3 regions of the Mycobacterium sp. E802 genome follow, and region 1 is predicted to be linked to each of the others. Evidence: predicted binding sites of a transcription regulator. Region 1 holds the regulator's gene; each other region holds the start of a gene.
The links. The regulator LexA, encoded in region 1, represses DNA repair genes until DNA is damaged. The targets are predictions, from matches to a motif close to CGAACANNTGTTCG.

Region 1 (6,238 bases):
CCGCGTCGCCGGGCATCGGCGTGACCCCGACGATGTCGCCGTCGGCGACGTCCGCGGTGAAGGCGCCCCAGTGCGCAAGGCTCGTGGGGGACTGGGGCATGGCCAGAGTTTACGGGCGGTCTCGCCCCTCCCCGGACAGCCCAACCATCCGGTTGGTATAGGTTGACCCCGACCACGTAACCGGTACCGGAGGTATCACCCCATGGGCAGTGTTGTGAAGTACGACCGTACGTTGTTCGAGCCCGAGCACGAGCTGTTCCGCGAGTCGTACCGGGCATTCCTGGAACGCCACGTCGCGCCGTTCCACGACCAGTGGGAAAAGGACAAGATCGTCGATCGTGGGGTCTGGCTGGAGGCCGGCAAGCAGGGCTTTCTCGGCATGGCGGTGCCCGAGGAGTACGGCGGTGGCGGCAACGCCGACTTCCGGTACAACACGATCGTCTGCGAGGAGACCGTGGCCGGGCGCTACAGCGGCATCGGCTTCAGTCTGCACAACGACGTCGTCGCGCCCTACCTGCTCCGGCTGGCCAACGAGGAGCAGAAGCAGCGCTGGCTGCCCAAGTTCTGCACGGGTGAATTGATCACGGCGATCGCAATGACCGAGCCCGGTACCGGCAGCGACCTGCAAGGCATCAAGACCCGCGCGGTCCGCGACGGCGACCACTACGTGCTCAACGGCTCGAAGACGTTCATCACCAACGGCATCCACTCCGACCTGGTGATCGTCGTGGCCCAAACCGACCCCGACAAAGGCGCGCTGGGTTTCTCGTTGCTCGTCGTCGAGCGCGGTATGGAGGGCTTCGAACGGGGCCGCCACCTGGACAAGATCGGCCTGGACGCCCAGGACACGGCCGAGTTGTCGTTCGTCGACGTCAAGGTGCCCGTGGAGAATCTGCTCGGTGAGGAGGGGCAGGGTTTCGTCTACCTGATGCAGAACCTGCCGCAGGAACGCATCTCGATCGCGATCATGGCTGCCGCGGCGATGGAGTCGGTGCTGGAGCAGACGGTGCAGTACACCAAGGAGCGCAAGGCGTTCGGCAAGCCCATCGGCAGCTTCCAGAACAGCCGGTTCCTGCTCGCCGAGTTGGCCACCGAGGCCACCGTGGTCCGGATGATGGTCGACGAATTCATCCGGCTGCATCTCGATGAGAAGCTCACCGTGGAGCAGGCCGCGATGGCCAAGTGGTACTCCACCGAGAAGCAGGTCGACCTCATCGACCGCTGCCTCCAGCTGCACGGTGGTTACGGCTACATGCGTGAATACCCGGTGGCCCGGGCTTACCTCGATGCGCGGGTGCAGACGATTTATGGCGGCACCACCGAGATCATGAAGGAGATCATCGGACGCAGCCTGGGGGTGTGAAAATCGACGGTCAGCCCCGCGCAAGGCCCCAAAACGCTCGATTTCGGGGTATTTGACCCAGATATTGCGGCTTTTTTGCCTGAGCTCGGCCACGTCCCTTGGTTATCGTCACGTGCTGAAGCAGAGTTGTCGGGCGGGACATTTCCAAGGAAACTTTGCCGAACGAGCGGGGAGGGCGCATGACTAGGCCGGGAGCGAGGCTGAACGCGGCCGTATGGCGGCTGGCGGTCAGCCTGCTCGCATTCATAGTCGCTGGTTTGATGGTGCCCGCGGTGGCGTCGGCCACCCCGGAGTCGGATGCCGACGCCGCGATCACCGCCGCCTGGGAGGCCACCGGTGGCGACGGCGGCCCGCTCGGGCCACGGCAGGGCGACGTGGTTGCGGCGGGTTCGGGCTTCGCGCAGAACTTCTCCGGGGGCAAGATGTTCTTCACCCCGGCGACCGGCGCCCACTTCATGCAGGGCGCGATCCTGGAGAAATACGAATCGCTGGGCGGCGCGGCCGACAGCGACCTGGGATTCCCCACCATCGACGAGGGCCCCGGGCGGGCTGCGGACAGCCGCAACTCGACATTCAGCGCACCTGACAACCCGGTGATCTTCTGGACTCCGGCCACCGGCGCCCACGTGGTGCGCGGTGCCATCAACGCCGCGTGGGACAAGCTCGGCGGCTCGGCCGGGGTCCTCGGCGTTCCTGCCGAGGACGAGTCTTTCGACGGCGATGTCAACGCGCAGAAGTTCACCGGCGGGGAGATCTCCTGGAACCGCAAGACCAAGGCCTTCACCACGGTGCCGCCCGAGCTGGCGGATCAACTCGGTGGTCTGGACGTGCCCGCGGATCCGGCCTCGGCGATCGCGATGGCGCGCCGGGCCGCCGGTGGTGCGATGGGACCGCTGGGCGCCAAGGACGGTGACCAATACCCGATCGGCGACGGTGGCGTCGGGCAGAACTTCGCCGGGGGCAAGATCTTCTACAGCCCCGCCACCGGGGCCAACGCCATCACCGGTCAGCTTCTGGAGAAGTACGAGAGCGTCGGCGGCCCGGAGGGCGATCTGGGCTTCCCGACCGCAAGCGAGGCCGAAGGCGGCCTGGGGCCGAACAGCCGGATCAGTACCTTCGCCGCAGCCGACAACCCGGTGATCTTCTGGACCCCCGACTACGGTGCGGTGATCGTCCGGGGCGCGATGAAGGCGGCGTGGGACAAGCTCGGCGGAGCCACGGGCGAGCTCGGTGCCCCGATGGCCGACCAAACCGAGGACGGCACCGTCGTCACCCAGCGATTCAGCGGCGGAGCCATCTCCTGGGATCGCGCCACCAACAAGTTCACCACCGAACCCTCGAATCTTGCCGCCGAATTGAGCGGGCTGCAGGTGCCCGGCCTCGAACAGCCGGCCGGGGCTCCGCCGGCGGCGGCCGCGGATTCGGACAAGCCGTTCAGCTGGCATTGGAGCTGGTGGTGGCTGATCGCCGTGGTTCCGGTTCTGCTGCTGGCCGCGCTGATTGTCGGGGCGGCGCTGTGGCATCGGCGACGGGCCGGTGGCGACGACGAATTCGACCACGATCCGTTCGAGGACGAGTACGACGGCCACGGCGAGGGGCCGTACGACGAGGACCGTTACGGCGCCCGGCGCTATGACTCGCGTGGATACGACGACGATGACTACCGCGACGATCGCAGCGACGCCTATGGGGGTGAGGCTGCGACGGCGAGATTCACCGGGCCGGTCGATGAATCGGCTAGTACCGCGGCGTCTCCCTACGATGGTCCGACCGATATCGCGATGCCGGTCAGCCAGATGCCGGTGAGCCAATGGGCTGCACCGGAGTCGTCGTCGGGATACGGCCCCCCGGATGACGAGGAGGAACCGCCGGAGGATTCCTCGCAACTGGCCGGCCCGGAGCCGGGCTTTGACGACTACCGCGACGTCGACGATTTCGACGACGACTTCGAGGACGGGGATTTCGACGACGACGATTTCGATGACGAGGACTTCCACGGCGAGGACCTCGACGACGAGAACGCGCCCATCGACGCCGAGTTCGAGGAGGTCGCCGAAGGTGACGCCGAGGACGATGTCGAGGCCGAACTCGACGACGAGGATCTGGTGGACACCGGTGCATTCGCCGGCCCGATCGACGGTCTGCGTGCACCGGTAGGTCTCGCGGTTCCCGCGGATCTCGGGCTGTCCGGCGATCAAGACAATGTGGATACCGCGCCGACCCGGGTGATCACCCATGCCGAGGCCTACAGTGGCGAGGCCCACAGTGGGCGTCATGCCGCCATCGAACTCGACGAGGTACCGGCCGTCACGGCGATCCACCTACCGTTGGACGACCCCAACCGGGCACCCGAGGGCTACCCGATCAAGGCGGATACCAAGTCTGGCCAGTACTGGTCACCCGACAGCAGTGAGTACGACGACGCGGTGGCCGAGATCTGGTTCGCCAGTGAGGAGTTCGCTCGCACGAACGGATTCGTGCGAGCGGACTGAGCTCAGATCTTGCGGATCACGGTGACGACCTTGCCGAGCACGGCCGCGTCGTTACCCGGGATCGGGTCGTACGCCGGATTGTGCGGCATGAGCCACACCTGACCACGAGTCCGCTTGAACGTCTTGACGGTGGCTTCACCGTCGATCATCGCGGCTACGATGTCACCGTTGTCGGCCACACTCTGCTGGCGCACGACCACCCAGTCGCCGTCGCAGATGGCCGCGTCCACCATCGAGTCGCCGACGACCTTCAGCAGGAACAGCGAGCCCTCGCCGACGAGTTCGCGGGGGAGCGGGAAGACGTCTTCGACCGCCTGCTCGGCCAGGATGGGGCCGCCCGCGGCGATGCGCCCGAGCACCGGGACAAAGGTCGGTTCGGGTAGCGCATCCGTGCCGGCCACATCCGTGGAGACGAGCGGGGTGGCCGCCGGATCGTCGGCGGCGCGGACGTCGACCGCACGCGGACGGTTCGGGTCGCGGCGCAGGTAGCCCTTGCGTTCCAGGGTGCGCAATTGATGGGCGACCGAGGATGTCGAGGTGAGCCCTACCGCATCTCCGATCTCGCGGATGCTGGGCGGATAGCCCCGACTGGTCACCGATGCGCGGATGACGTCGAGGATGGTCCGTTGCCGTTCGGTGAGGCCGCTGTCAGCGGCGCGGCGTGGACTCGCCCCCTCGGATCCCGCCGGGGTGTCGGTGCTGCCGTCCCTGCTCAGGTCGTCGCTCATGAGGGCGAATGTAGTCCTTGTTTGAACATTAATCAAACATGTGTTCGACGCGTGTCGTCTACGGAGCCTCGCCGCCGAAACTTGTCGGTGGTCCGTCCTATCGTTTCGCAACAGTTCGATCACACGTTCTATCCATCGAACATGTGAGCGACTATATTCGAACACAAGAGCGAACGTCCCACCGAAAGGCAGTCAGATGGCGATCATCGATATCCCCGCCGAAAGCCGTTCCCGCGCTGTCCGTGTGGCCCGGGGCGCGTCCCAGGCGCAACCGTCTCGGGGTCGCGCCCAGTTCGGTGCCGCGGAGCCTCGGCCGCTGCGCCGGGTCCAGCGGCAGGCACCGACCCGGCCGGCCGGCGGCGCGGTCCGTTACCGGGGAACCGGCGTTCTCATGTCGCGGGCCTCGCACCGCAGCCGTCCGATCACGCCGGTCACCACCGTGTTGTTGGCGCTGGTTGCCGCCGGTATCACGGTCTGGCTGGGGCTGGTGGCGCAATTCGGCGGTGTGATGGGCACCGAGGCGCCGGAGCCGGCCGAACTCGCGGTGGTCCAGGTCAAAACCGGCGAGACGCTGCAGCAGGTGGCCCGGCGCGTCGCCCCGGACGCTCCGGTCTCGCGCGTGGTCGAGCAGATCCGCGATCTGAACCAACTCGAATCGTCGGCGCTCGACGCCGGGCAGACCCTGCTCGCCCCGGTTGGTTGAGCAGTGCGATGTCCGCTGAAACATCCTGGCAGGCAGCCACACTGGCCTGCCCCGGCGTGATCTCCTACACACCACTGGACCCGGCGGTGAACCTGCCGAGGGCGGCGCGGGTACGCTCAAGGGCGCTCGAACTAATTGTCCGGCGGCATGACGAAGGAGCGGTAATGCATTGTCCGTTCTGTCGTCATCCTGACTCGCGCGTGGTCGATTCCCGCGAGACGGACGAGGGCCAGGCGATCCGGCGGCGGCGGTCCTGCCCGGAGTGCGGCCGTCGATTCACCACCGTCGAGACGGCGGTGCTGGCGGTGGTCAAGCGCAGTGGCGTGACCGAGCCGTTCAGCCGTGAGAAGGTCATCCGCGGTGTACGCCGGTCCTGCCAGGGCCGTCAGGTCGACGACGACGCACTCAACGTGTTGGCGCAGAAGGTCGAAGATGCTGTCCGCGGTCTCGGCACACCTGAGATTCCCAGCCATGAAGTCGGCTTGGCGATCCTGGGGCCGTTGCGTGAACTCGACGAGGTCGCCTATTTGCGGTTCGCGTCGGTGTACCGGTCGTTTTCCTCAGCCGAAGACTTCGAACGTGAGATCGAGGCCCTGCGGGCCCACCGCGCCGAGGCGTAACGCGGCCGGCATCAGCCCAGCCGCGTGGTGCCGTCGTTGACGACCCGGCCGGCCACGCGCACCCAGCCCTCCGGGTGCCACCGCGTCTCGATCACCGAACCCTTTCCCTGGACGATCGTCAGGTCACGGCTGAGGTAGTCGGTCATGCGGACCGCCGCCGAACCGGTGGCCTCGTCTTCGGCAATACCGAGGTGCGCGGCGAACATCCGTGACCGCAGTACTCCTCCGTCCCGATCCAGCCAGGTCCACAGATAGTTCTCGACGTCATCGGCGTAATCGCCGGGCTCGGCGGCGAACAACTCGTCGGTGGAGGTCAGGTCGTGGATGGCGAA
Region 2 (6,238 bases), on a different contig from region 1:
GCGGCGTTGAGCACCGCGGACCGGGTCACCTTGGCCGGGTCCACGATGCCCTCGGCGACCAGGTCACCGTAGGCCAGCGTGGCGGCGTTGAAGCCCTGCCCGTTGGGAAGCTCGCTGACCTTGTTCACCACGACCGAGCCGTCCAGGCCGGCGTTGGTGGCGATCCAGTACAGCGGGGCCGACAGCGCGGAGGCGAACACGTTGACGCCGAGGGCCTCGTCGCCCTTGACCTCGCCGCGCAGCTTGTCCAGCGCCGCGCGGGCCTGCACGAGTGCAGCGCCACCACCGGTGACGATGCCCTCTTCGACGGCGGCCTTGGCGGCCGCGACGGCGTCCTCGACAGCTTCCTTGCGCTTCTTCAGGTCGGTCTCGGTGGCCGCGCCGACCTTGAGCACCGCGACGCCACCGGCCAGCTTGGCCAGCCGCTCCTGCAGCTTCTCCCGATCCCAGTCGGAATCGGTGGTCTCGATCTCGGCCTTGAGCTGCTTCACCCGGCCGTCGACAGCGTCCTTGGAGCCGCCGCCGTCGACGATCACGGTGCTGTCCTTGGACACCACGACGCGACGCGCCGAGCCCAGCACGTCCAGACCGACCTCGCGCAGGGCCAGGCCCACGTCGGGGTTGACCACCTGACCGCCGGTGACGATGGCCAGATCCTCCAGGAACGCCTTGCGGCGATCACCGAAGAACGGCGCCTTGACGGCAACGGCCTTGAGCGTCTTACGGATTGCGTTGACGACGAGCGTGGACAGCGCCTCGCCCTCGACGTCCTCGGCGATGATCAGCAGCGGCTTGCCGCTCTCGGCGACCTTCTCCAGCAGCGGCAGCAGATCGGGCAGCGAGCTGATCTTGTCGCGGTGCAGCAGCACCAGCGCGTCCTCGAGCACCGCTTCCTGGGTGTCGAAGTCGTTGACGAAGTAGGCCGAGATGAAGCCCTTGTCGAAGCCGACGCCCTCGGTGACCTCGAGCTCGGTGCTCAGCGTCGAGGACTCCTCGATGGTGACCACGCCGTCGTGGCCCACCTTGGTCATGGCCTCACCGACGAGCGCACCGATCTGCTCGTCGCGCGAGGACACCGTGGCGACCTGGGCGATGGCGGTCTGGTCCGACACCGGGGTGGCCGCGGCCAGCAGCGCCTCGGACACCGCGTCGGCAGCCTTACCGATGCCCAGGCCCAGCGCGATCGGGTTGGCACCGGCAGCAACGTTGCGCAGGCCGGCCTTGACCAGGGCCTGCGCCAGCACGGTGGCGGTGGTGGTGCCGTCGCCGGCGACGTCGTTGGTCTTGGTCGCCACCGATTTGACCAACTGGGCGCCGAGGTTCTCGAACGCGTCTTCCAGGTCGATCTCGCGGGCGATGGTCACACCGTCGTTGGTGACCTGCGGGCCACCGAAAGCCTTGGCCAGCACGACGTTGCGACCACGCGGGCCCAACGTCACCTTGACGGCGTCGGCGAGCTTGTCGACCCCGGCTTCCATGGCCCGGCGCGCAGTTTCGTTGAATTCAATCTGCTTGCTCATAAGTCTCTTTCTTGACTACCTGTCGAGCTTGACTACCTGTCGAGGCATCAACGCATACCGCCCCGGAAACCACCCGTGCGAACACGGGGATCTCCGGGGCGGGACACGGGTGCTTACTTAGCGACGACAGCCAGCACGTCGCGGGCCGACAGGATCAGGTACTCCTCGCCGTTGTACTTGATCTCGGTGCCGCCGTACTTGCTGTAGATGACGGTGTCGCCCTCGGCAACGTCCAGGGGGATCCGCTTCTCGCCGTCCTCATCCCAGCGGCCGGGGCCAACTGCGACGACGGTGCCTTCCTGCGGCTTTTCCTTGGCGGTGTCCGGGATGACCAGACCGGAAGCGGTCGTGGTCTCGGCCGCATTGGCCTGAACGAGGATCTTGTCCTCGAGTGGCTTGATGTTGACTGCCACGATGGAAGCCCTCCACTTGTTTGGGTATTGAGCTCCGGTGTGCGCCGGGGCCCTCGGGTTAACCAGGTGTTCGGCATGCGTCCGTCCCCTCGCTCCGTCGTCGCGGGTGCCGGCGCTGGGGTTGGCCGCGTGCCACCTAGCACTCTATACATGCGAGTGCTAGCACTCAAGGGTGGTCTCTGGTTATTGCGCCGACATCCAGAGAGGCCTACTATCGAACATATGTTCGGATCGCATTTCACGATCGACTCCGACGCCACGGAAGAGGCGTTGGCCGATCAGCTGGCTGCGATGAACCGGGCGGCATCCAGCATCGCGGCCGGACAGGCTCGGGTGACGGCGATGCTCGAAGCCAAGCGCCGGGCACGCAGAGCTGCCGAGGGCGTGCCGGCGGCACAGCGCGGGCGAGGCCTGGCTTCCGAGGTCGGCCTGGCCCGCAAGGCCTCGCCATGGCATGGGGCCAAGTATCTGAAGATGTCCCGAATCCTCGTCGACGACATGCCCCACACCCTGGCGGCGCTGGAGTCCGGCGTCCTCACCGAGGTGCGGGCGATGATCATCACCGAACATGCCGACTGCCTGTCACCAGCAGATCGTCGCGCGATGGACGTCGAACTGTGCGCCGACCCGGCAAAGCTGGACGGCCTCGGCGACAGGAAAGTCGATGCCGAAGCGGGCCGCATTGCCATCCGGCTCGACCACGACGCGGTGATGGAGCGCATCAGCCGGCACCAGTCTGATCGCACCGTTACGATGCGTCCCGCTCCGCACGGCATGGCGTATGTGACGGCCCTGCTGACTGCCGCCGAAGGCTGCGCAGCGTACGAGGCGCTGCAAGTGGAGGCGGCCGCTGCCGTCGCGGCCTCAGTCGCCGCCGGAAACGGATGCGACGGCCGGGGCCCGTTGATGGCCGACGCCTTCTACCGGCGTATCACCGGGCGTGAAGTCGGCGCCGCGGTTCCGCTCAACCTCAATCTGGTGGTCTCCGACGAGAGCCTGTTTGCCCACGGTCCCGAACCTGCGGTGCTGCAGGGATACGGCCCGATCCCGGCGGCGGTGGCCCGGAAGATGGCCTTGGCGGCGCTGCTGGACCCCGAGGTTGAGGCCGCGGTGCGCAAGCTCTATGCCGATCCGGCCACCGGCAACCTGGTCGCCCTCGATTCCACGTCGCGCACCTTCCCCAAGGGCCTGCGCTGGCTGATCGCCTTGCGCGACCAGCGCTGCCGCACCCCCTACTGCGACGCACCGGTACGCCACATCGATCACATCACCCGCCATGCCGACGGCGGTCCGACCTGCGCCGAGAACGGCCAAGGACTGTGCGAACGATGCAACTACATCAAGGAAACCGCCGACTGGACCACCACCACGAGCTACGACCGATTCGGCCGGCACACCACCGAAGTCAGCACACCGACGGGCCGGACCTATCGAAGTACCGCCCCACCACTGCCGACCGGAGCCCGCGTGTTGACCAGCGACATCCATGTCGTGCGGGTGCAGGCTGCCGCGTAGCGGATAGTCGTCCTACCCCGTTCCCACGCCTATAGCGCGATGTTCAAATGCTCGGACACGTCTCCGACCATCTCCACATCGACTCTGCGCTCGGTGAAGTACCAGCCCTGCTCGTCACGGGCAAAGGCGTCGGCGTAGCGACCGACGACGATGGGTTGCAGTGGGACGGTCTCGGTGTTCTGCACCACCACGAACGTCGAGCGCGCCGTCGCCCGCGAACCGTCGACGTCGACGATCGGGTTGAGCACCAGGTGACGGGTCCGGGTGCGGTTGCCGTGTCCGGGATACCGACGGGTGGTCGCGGCGAACAACTCCGCGATGGCCGACGCCCCGGCCACCTCCATGAACGTGCCCCGACCGAGCAGCTGCCCGACCCCATCGAAGTCGCCGGCGTCGATCAGCTCGGCATAGCGATACAGCAGCTCGGTAATCTCCAGCTTGTCGGCCAGCTTTTCGGCCAGCTTGTCGGCCAGCTTGTCGGCCGGGGAGCTCACGCCACCTGCCCCTTCACCACCGGCAGGCCCGGATCGCTGGCGGCATCCAACGGCGACGGCGCCGCCCCGGCGGCGATCAGGTGCGCCGCAAATGAGGCGATCATCGCGCCGTTGTCGGTGCACAACCTCGGCCGCGGCACCCGCAGCGTCAGACCCGCTGCCGCACAACGCTCTTCGGCAAGTTCGCGCAGCCGGGAGTTGGCCGCCACCCCACCGGCGATCAGCAGCGTGGACACCCCGAGATCGGTGGCTGCGCGTACGGCCTTGGCGGTCAGCACATCAGCGACCGCTTCCTGGAAACCGGCCGCCACATCCGCCTGCGAGGCTTCCGGGTGACCTTCCACGTAGCGCGCTACCGCGGTTTTCAGCCCGGAGAAGCTGAACACATACGGGTCATCCCGCGGACCGGTCATCCCGCGCGGAAAGACGATGGCGTCACGGTCGCCGGTGCGCGCCAACTCATCGAGCACCCGACCGCCGGGATAGCCCAGCCCGAGCAGCCGCGCCACCTTGTCGTAGGCCTCGCCGGCGGCGTCGTCGACGGTGCTGCCCAACTCGATGATCGGCTCGCCCAGTGACCGAACATGCAGCAGATGTGTGTGCCCACCCGAGACGAGCAGACCCACGCTCTCCGGGAGGGGGCCATGGTCGTAGACATCGGCGGCCAGGTGCCCGCCCAGGTGGTTGACGCCGTAGAACGGGACGTTCCAGCCGGCGGCATACGCCTTGGCTGCGGCCACCCCGACCAGCAGGGCGCCGGCCAGGCCGGGGCCGATCGTGGCGGCCACGACGTCGGGCCGCTCGACACCGGCGGTGTCCAGGGCGCGGCGCATCGTCGGGCCAAGTGCCTCCAGATGTGCGCGCGAGGCGATCTCGGGTACGACGCCGCCGTAGCGAGCGTGCTCGTCGACGCTGGAGGCGACCTCGTCGGCGAGGAGAGAAACCGTTGCCGGCCCGCCATCTTTCGGGAAGGCGAGATCGGCGATACCGACTCCGGTTTCGTCACACGAACTTTCGATGGCCAGGATGATCACGTCGGGCCCCCTTGGGGAAGGCGTTGCATGGTGTAGGCATCGGCTCCGCTGACGCGGTAATACCGCTTACGTAGGCCGATGTTGACGAACCCGGCGCTCTCATACAGCGCGATGGCCGCTTCGTTGTCGGTGCGAACTTCCAGGAAAACGGTTCCACCGGAGGCGAATTCGAGCATGTCGTCGAGCAACCGGCGGCCGATGCCCTGTCCTTGGAAATCCGGGTCGACGCCGATGGTGTGGATTTCGTACTCATACGGTCGCATCCGGCCCAGCCGGGCGATGCCGGCATAGCCGACCAGCAGACCGTCGCTGCGGGCCGCGGTATAGCGGTTGTGTTTGGCGGCCAGCTCGGCCAAGAACGCCTGGGCCGGCCACGGATCATCACCGGGAAACAGCCGGGCCTCCAGCTCGGCACACCGCGTGGCGTCGGCGCGGGTCATTACGTCGAGATCGATCATTTCTTGACTGCCACAGACGGTTTGGCGTCCGGACGGCGCAAGTACAGCGGCACCAGCGGCTGCGGGTCATTCCAATCGGTGACGGCGCGCACCAGCCCGTCGGGCGTCGGGTACACCACGTCGAGCCGAGGCAGCGCGAACAATGCCGCGTGATCGGGTGAGCCGGCCACCGCGGCCGAGGAATCCACTGCAACATCGCCGGGGGCGTTGACGGCCGGACCGTCGACGCGGACGCCGTCGCGGTAACGCGCCCAGTACACCTCGCGGCGGCGCGCATCGGTGACCACCAGCACGACACCGTCGGTGTGGACACCGATGGCATCCAAGCTGCACACCCCGTGCACCGGAACGCCCAGGGCGTGACCGAACGCCGCGGCAGTGGCCATCCCCACCCGCAGCCCGGTGAACGGCCCGGGGCCACAACCGACGACGACGGCGCCGAGATCGGCCATGGTGATACCGGCGTCGGACACCGCGGCCAGCACGTTGGGGGTGAGCTGCTCGGCGTGGGCGCGCGCATCCACGGTGACCTGCTCGGCCAGCGTGCGCACCGAGCCGTCCTCGGCACGACGGACCACACCGGCACTCACTGCCGGGGTCGCGGTATCGATGGTCAACACGTTCATGGGGTGCTCCACTGCCAGATCACCGTGCGGGTCTCGGTCTCGGTGTCCCGTTCGATGCGAATGTCCAGATGATGGTCGGAGAGGCGTTCGGCCAGCCCCTCCCCCCATTCGACGACCACCACGGCGTCGTCCAGGTCGGTGTCGAGATCCAGCGCGTCGAGCTCTCCCAGCAGATCGA
Region 3 (6,238 bases), on a different contig from region 1:
GATGCGGTTGAGCTGGTCGGTCTCGATCCGATCGACGACGATGACGACGCCGACGCCGGGGCCAAGATTCATCAACGTGCCGGGCGGATGGCGCAGCTCAACGTGCCTGTCCTGGGTGATCTGCGCCCGGATCTGGTGGTGTCCGATGTGATCACCGCCTGTGGTGGACTGGCTGCCGAACTGCTCGGGCTGCCATGGGTGGAGCTCAACCCGCATCCGCTGTATCTGCCATCGAAGGGATTGCCGCCGATCGGGAGCGGATTGGCCCCCGGCGTCGGCCTGAGGGGCCGGCTGCGCGATTCCGTCATGCGCGCCCTGACCGCGCGATCCTGGCGGGCCGGGCTGGCCCAGCGGGCCGAGGTGCGGACCGAGATCGGCCTGCCCGTCCTCGACCCGGGACCGGTGCGCCGGTTGATCGCCACCCTGCCGGCCCTGGAGGTGGCCCGCCCGGACTGGCCGGCCGAGGCGGTGGTGGTGGGTCCGCTGCACTTCGAACCGACCGACGCGGTGCTGACCGTGCCGCCGGGCGCTGGGCCGGTGATCGTGGTGGCGCCGTCGACGGCGACCACCGGTACGCAGGGGATGGCCGAGCTGGCGCTGGAGTCGCTGCGGCCGGGCCAGACGCTGCCCGACGGCGCCCGCGTGGTGGTGTCGCGGCTCGGTGGGGCCCATGTCGACGTGCCGCCCTGGGCCGTCGTGGGGCTGGGCCGTCAGGACGAGTTGTTGTCACATGCCGACCTGGTGATCTGTGGCGGCGGGCACGGCATGGTGTCCAAGACCTTGTTGGCCGGCGTGCCGATGGTCGTGGTGCCCGGCGGTGGTGATCAGTGGGAGCTGGCCAATCGTGTTGTGCGCCAAGGCAGTGCGCAGCTGGTACGGCCGCTGACCGGTGAGGCGCTGACCCGGGCGGTGGCCGATGTGCTGGCGTCGCCGTCGTACCGGTCGGCCGCCCAGCGGGCCGGTGCCTCGGTGACCGAGGTGGAAGATCCGGTACGGGTGTGCCATGACGCCCTCGTCGGCGCTGGGTAGGTTGGGCGCGTGCGGTTGACGGAATTCCATGAACTCGTGGACGGCCAGTTCGGCTCGATCCGGGGGCGCTCGCTGCTCGTCGACCATGTGCTCGCCGACCTCGACGGTCGAACGCCGGCGCAGGCCATCGAGGACGGGGTGGAACCGCGCACGGTGTGGCGGGCATTGTGTGCCGACTTCGACGTGCCCCGCGATCAATGGTGAGTGACCGGTCTTTTCCTGCTCGGGTTTTGGGCGTATACCGGACTTATGGGTCTGGGTGACCATCCGATGCGGACGCCGCTCTACGGTGTCCTGCTGGTGATCGCAGCGGTACTGCTGTGCTGGTTGGTCGCGTCCGTCTTGACCGGATGGCAGGCCGCCATCGGATATCTCCTGGCCATCGCGGTCGGTGCGACCGGTTTCGTGATGACGCTGCGGGATCTCGACAACTTCCCGAACTGGCGTCGCTGACGCCTGACCACCCGGCGTGTCCGCTTGAGTCGAACACGTGTTCGTCTAACATGGTCGGCATGTGAGGGCGAGATGCTGGTCGAGCCGACTTGTCGGTGGCTGCCTCTAGCGTCACGGCCAACTGATCGAAACCGATCACCGAACATCACGAGGACGGAGACACTCATGGCGCCACAGGCCCCCGATCGCGAAAAGGCGCTCGAACTGGCGATGGCCCAGATCGACAAGAATTTCGGCAAAGGCTCGGTGATGCGCCTCGGTGACGAGGTCCGCCAGCCCATCTCGGTGATTCCCACCGGCTCGATCTCCCTGGATGTGGCCCTCGGCATCGGCGGCCTGCCCCGCGGCCGCGTGGTCGAGATCTACGGTCCGGAATCCTCGGGTAAGACCACCGTGGCGCTGCATGCGGTGGCCAATGCCCAGGCCGCCGGCGGCATCGCGGCGTTCATCGACGCCGAGCATGCGCTGGATCCGGAATATGCCAAGAAGCTCGGTGTGGACACCGATTCACTGCTGGTGAGCCAACCCGACACCGGTGAGCAGGCGCTGGAGATCGCCGACATGCTGGTGCGCTCGGGTGCGCTGGACATCCTGGTCATCGACTCGGTGGCGGCCCTGGTTCCCCGCGCCGAGATCGAGGGCGAGATGGGTGACAGCCACGTCGGTCTGCAGGCCCGTCTGATGAGCCAGGCGCTGCGCAAGATGACCGGTGCGCTGAACAACTCGGGCACCACCGCGATCTTCATCAACCAACTCCGCGAGAAGATCGGTGTGATGTTCGGCTCGCCCGAAACGACAACGGGCGGTAAGGCTTTGAAGTTTTACGCCTCGGTCCGCCTGGATGTCCGCCGCATCGAGACCCTCAAGGACGGCACCGATGCGGTCGGTAACCGGACTCGCGTCAAGATCGTCAAGAACAAGGTCTCGCCGCCGTTCAAGCAGGCCGAGTTCGACATTCTCTACGGCCACGGCATCAGCCGCGAGGGTTCGCTCATCGACATGGGTGTCGAGCACGGATTCATCCGCAAGTCCGGCTCCTGGTTCACCTATGAGGGCGAACAGCTGGGGCAGGGCAAGGAGAATGCCCGCAAGTTCCTGCTGGAGAACGTCGATGTCGCCAACGAGATCGAGAAGAAGATCAAGGAGAAGCTCGGTATCGGTGCGGTCGTGACCGCCGAGGCCACTGATGACGTCCTTCCCGCCCCGGTTGACTTCTGATCCGTCGGGCACGCCCGAGGACGAGCAGGCGCAGGACCCTCGCAAGCGCGAGGAGCAGGCCAAGAACGTGTGCCTGCGCCTGCTCACCGTGCGGGCTCGCACCCGCGCCGAGCTGACCGAGCACCTCGCCAAACGGGGTTATGACGAAGGCCTCAGTGCCAAGGTGCTCGACAGGCTCACCGATGTCGGGCTGATCGATGACGAGGACTTCGCCGAGCAGTGGGTGCGGTCCCGGCACGCGAACGCGGGAAAAGGCAAGCGCGCCTTGGCTGTCGAGCTCCGCAAGAAGGGCGTCGACAACGACGTCATCGACGCGGCGCTGGCCGATCTCGACCCGGCCGCCGAACGGCAGCGGGCCGAGCAGTTGGTGCGGGACAAGTTGCGTCGCGAAAAGCTCAGTGACGACGGTGACGTGAAGGTGACCCGCCGGCTGGTCGGCATGCTGGCCCGCCGTGGCTACAACCAGTCGATGGCCTTCGACGTGGTCAGCGTCGAACTTGCCAGCGAGCGGGAGCGCCGTCGGGTGTGATCAGTCGCGCTGGGTCTGCAATACCTGCGCTCCCGGTGCGCCTTCCTGTTCGACGGCCTCTGGTTCCAGTGGTACGGGACCGCGACGAGAGCGCCGCATCCGGCGCTCGATCCTGGTGGCCAACGAGGACAGGGCGATGTTCACGCTGATCATCAGGACGGCGATGACGATCAACGCGGGAAGAATGTTCTGGTACACCGAGCCGATGTTCGTGCCCTGACGCACCATTTCCACGAAGGTGATCTGGTAGCCGATCGCGGTGTCCTTGAGCACCACGACGAGTTGAGACACCAACACCGGCAGCATCGCGGTGATGGCCTGCGGCAGCAGCACCAGCCGCATGGTCTGGGTCCAGGTCAAGCCCAACGACCATGCGGCTTCCCGCTGCCCACGGGGTAGGGAATTGACGCCGGCTCGGACGATCTCGGCGATCACCGCCCCGTTGTAGAGCGTCAATCCCGTCACCACCCCGGCCAGGGCGACGTACTCGGACGGGAAACTGCCGGAGAGGCCGTAGAGGAAGAACGCGAAGAGCATCATGATCAACACCGGCACGGCGCGGAAGAACTCCACGATCACCGCGCTGATCCATCGGATCGGGGCAATAGGCGACAGCCGGCCGATGCCCAGCACCATGCCCAACACCAGGGCCAGGACGATGGACACCGCCGCCGCCGTCAGCGTGCCCTCGATCCCGGGAAGCACGTAGGTAATCCAGAGATCCGACGTGAGGAACGGTTTCCACTTGTCGGGCTGGAGTTGATCCTTTTGCCACAGCCGGAACAGCACATACACGATCAGGACGCCGGCGCCGATCGCCGCGAGGATCGCCAGAACGAGATTGCGTACCCTCGCGCGCGGACCCGGCGCATCGAACAGGACTGATGCGCTGCGCATTATCGTGCCACCGCCAGGCGCTTACCCAGCCAACCGAAGAACAGTCCCAGCGGCAGTGTCAGCAGAATGAACCCGGCCGCCATGATCGCACCGACCGTGAGGACCGCGGCGGTGTCTTCGATCATGTCCTTCATCAACAACGCCGCCTCGGCCACGCCGATCGCCGAAGCGATGGTGGTGTTCTTCGTCAAAGCGATCAAGACCGACCCGAGTGGGATGATCACGGCGCGAAAAGCCTGTGGCAGCAGGATCAATCGCAAGTTCTGGCCGAAGGAGAAGCCTAGTGAGCGGGCCGCCTCGGCCTGCCCGATCGGCACCGTGTTGACCCCGGAACGCACCGTCTCGCACACGAACGATGCGGTATAGACGGTCAATCCGAGCACCGCCAGGCGGAAGTTGCTGTCGGTGATCGATGTCGGCGAGTTCGGATCGGTGAACGTGATCCGCATGGTCTGTCCCACCCCGAGCGCGCAGAACACGATGATCAGGGTCAGGGGAGTGTTGCGGATGACGTTCACGTACGCGGCGCCGAGCCAATTGAGCACTGGGACCGGCGCCAGCCGCATCGCCGCCAGCACCGTGCCCAGGATCAGCGCACCGATCGCGGAGTACACCGTCAGCTGGATCGTGGTCCAGAACGCCGCGAAGATCTGATCGCGGTACTCGTCGAAAATTTCCACGGTCGGTGCGCTACCCCCGGCTCAGTTGCGGTCGACGGCGGGCGGTTCCGGTGTGGTGATTCCGGCCGGGCCCAGATTGCGTTCGAACGCTTCCTTCCAGGCGCCGCTGGATTCCATCTTCTCGATGGCGTCGTCGATCTTGTTGCGCAGCTCGGTATCACCCTTCTTCAGGCCGATGCCGTAGCGCTCCTCGGAGAACTTGTCGCCCACGATCTTGAAGGCGCCCGGGCTCTGCGCGGCATAGCCGGCCAAGATCACCTCGTCGGTGGTCAACGCGTCCACGGCCCCGTTCTTGAGGGCGTCCAGGCACAGCGTGTAGGTGTCGTACTGCTGCAACTGCACCATCGGGTACTCGTCTTTGATCCGCTGCGCCGGGGTCGAGCCCGACACCGAGCACAGTTTCTTGTTGTTCTCCAGTGAGGCCGCGCCCGTGATGTCGTTGTTGTCCGAGCGCACCAACAGGCTCTGGCCGGTCAGCAGGTACGGCCCGGCGAAGTCGACCTTCTCTTTACGGGCGTCGGTGATCGAGTAGGTGGCCACGATGTAGTCCACCTGACCGTTCTGGATCAGCGTCTCGCGCTGGGGCGAGGGGGCTTCCTTCCATTCGATCTGGTCCTCGCTGTAGCCCAACTCGTTGGCCACGTACTTGGCCACGTCGACGTCGAATCCGGCCATGGTGCCGTCGGGCTTCTTCTGGCCGAGCCCGGGCTGGTCGTACTTGGTACCGATGACGATCTTGTTGCCGTCATCGCCACCGCCGCACGCGGTGGCCGCCAGGGGCAGCGCGATGGCGAGTGCGACGGTACCGACCAACTTGAACGGCACAGAGGGCATGTTCGGGTTCCTTTCGCCGGAGCGTCAGTGGTTAGTGGGACAGGATCTTGCCGAGAAAATCTTTGGCGCGATCGGATTTCGGATTGTCGAAGAACTCGGCCGGCGGCGCGTCCTCGACGATGGCACCGTCGGCCATGAACACCACCCGGTCCGACGCCCGCCGGGCGAAGCCCATCTCGTGGGTGACCACGACCATCGTCATCCCCTCGCCGGCCAGCGAGCTCATCACCGCCAGCACCTCGTTGATCATCTCGGGATCCAGGGCGCTGGTCGGCTCGTCGAACAACATCACCTTGGGGTTCATCGCGAGCGAACGGGCGATGGCGACCCGCTGCTGCTGACCGCCCGACAGTTGGGCCGGGTACTTGTCGGCCTGGTTGGCCACCCCGACCCGCTCCAACAGAGCCATCGCCGTCTCGCGGGCCTGCGCCTTGGATTTGCGGCGCACCTTCACCGGGGCGAGGGTGACGTTTTCCAGGATCGTCTTGTGCGCGAACAGGTTGAACGACTGGAACACCATGCCGACGTCTGAACGCAGCTGGGCCAGTCTGCGACCCTCGGCCGGCAGCGGTTGACCGTCGATGGCGATGGTGCCCGA

Region 2: a site for LexA is predicted at 1,993-2,006, ahead of A5699_RS14845 (HNH endonuclease signature motif containing protein). Genes of this name have one in related genera too.
Region 3: a site for LexA is predicted at 1,513-1,526, ahead of recA (recombinase RecA). Genes of this name have one in related genera too.

What each region holds. Positions count from the first base shown of each region.
Region 1 is NZ_LZJD01000027.1:6,378-12,615, forward strand. Features, by position in the region: gene A5699_RS04330 (molybdopterin guanine dinucleotide-containing S/N-oxide reductase) at 1-100, opposite strand, end outside; gene A5699_RS04335 (acyl-CoA dehydrogenase family protein) at 203-1,363, shown strand; gene A5699_RS04340 (LGFP repeat-containing protein) at 1,543-3,855, shown strand; gene lexA (transcriptional repressor LexA) at 3,858-4,583, opposite strand; gene A5699_RS04350 (LysM peptidoglycan-binding domain-containing protein) at 4,780-5,286, shown strand; gene nrdR (transcriptional regulator NrdR) at 5,451-5,906, shown strand; gene A5699_RS04360 (PhzF family phenazine biosynthesis protein) at 5,918-6,238, opposite strand, start outside.
Region 2 is NZ_LZJD01000095.1:12,031-18,268, reverse strand. Features, by position in the region: gene groL (chaperonin GroEL) at 1-1,520, opposite strand, end outside; gene groES (co-chaperone GroES) at 1,634-1,936, opposite strand; gene A5699_RS14845 (HNH endonuclease signature motif containing protein) at 2,156-3,448, shown strand; gene A5699_RS14840 (nuclear transport factor 2 family protein) at 3,478-3,909, opposite strand; gene tsaD (tRNA (adenosine(37)-N6)-threonylcarbamoyltransferase complex transferase subunit TsaD) at 3,939-4,976, opposite strand; gene rimI (ribosomal protein S18-alanine N-acetyltransferase) at 4,973-5,434, opposite strand; gene tsaB (tRNA (adenosine(37)-N6)-threonylcarbamoyltransferase complex dimerization subunit type 1 TsaB) at 5,431-6,060, opposite strand; gene tsaE (tRNA (adenosine(37)-N6)-threonylcarbamoyltransferase complex ATPase subunit type 1 TsaE) at 6,057-6,238, opposite strand, start outside.
Region 3 is NZ_LZJD01000044.1:25,548-31,785, forward strand. Features, by position in the region: gene A5699_RS06295 (glycosyltransferase) at 1-1,029, shown strand, start outside; gene A5699_RS06300 (DUF3046 domain-containing protein) at 1,039-1,233, shown strand; gene A5699_RS06305 (hypothetical protein) at 1,234-1,482, shown strand; gene recA (recombinase RecA) at 1,648-2,700, shown strand; gene recX (recombination regulator RecX) at 2,669-3,229, shown strand; gene A5699_RS06320 (amino acid ABC transporter permease) at 3,230-4,126, opposite strand; gene A5699_RS06325 (amino acid ABC transporter permease) at 4,126-4,806, opposite strand; gene A5699_RS06330 (glutamate ABC transporter substrate-binding protein) at 4,828-5,640, opposite strand; gene A5699_RS06335 (amino acid ABC transporter ATP-binding protein) at 5,672-6,238, opposite strand, start outside.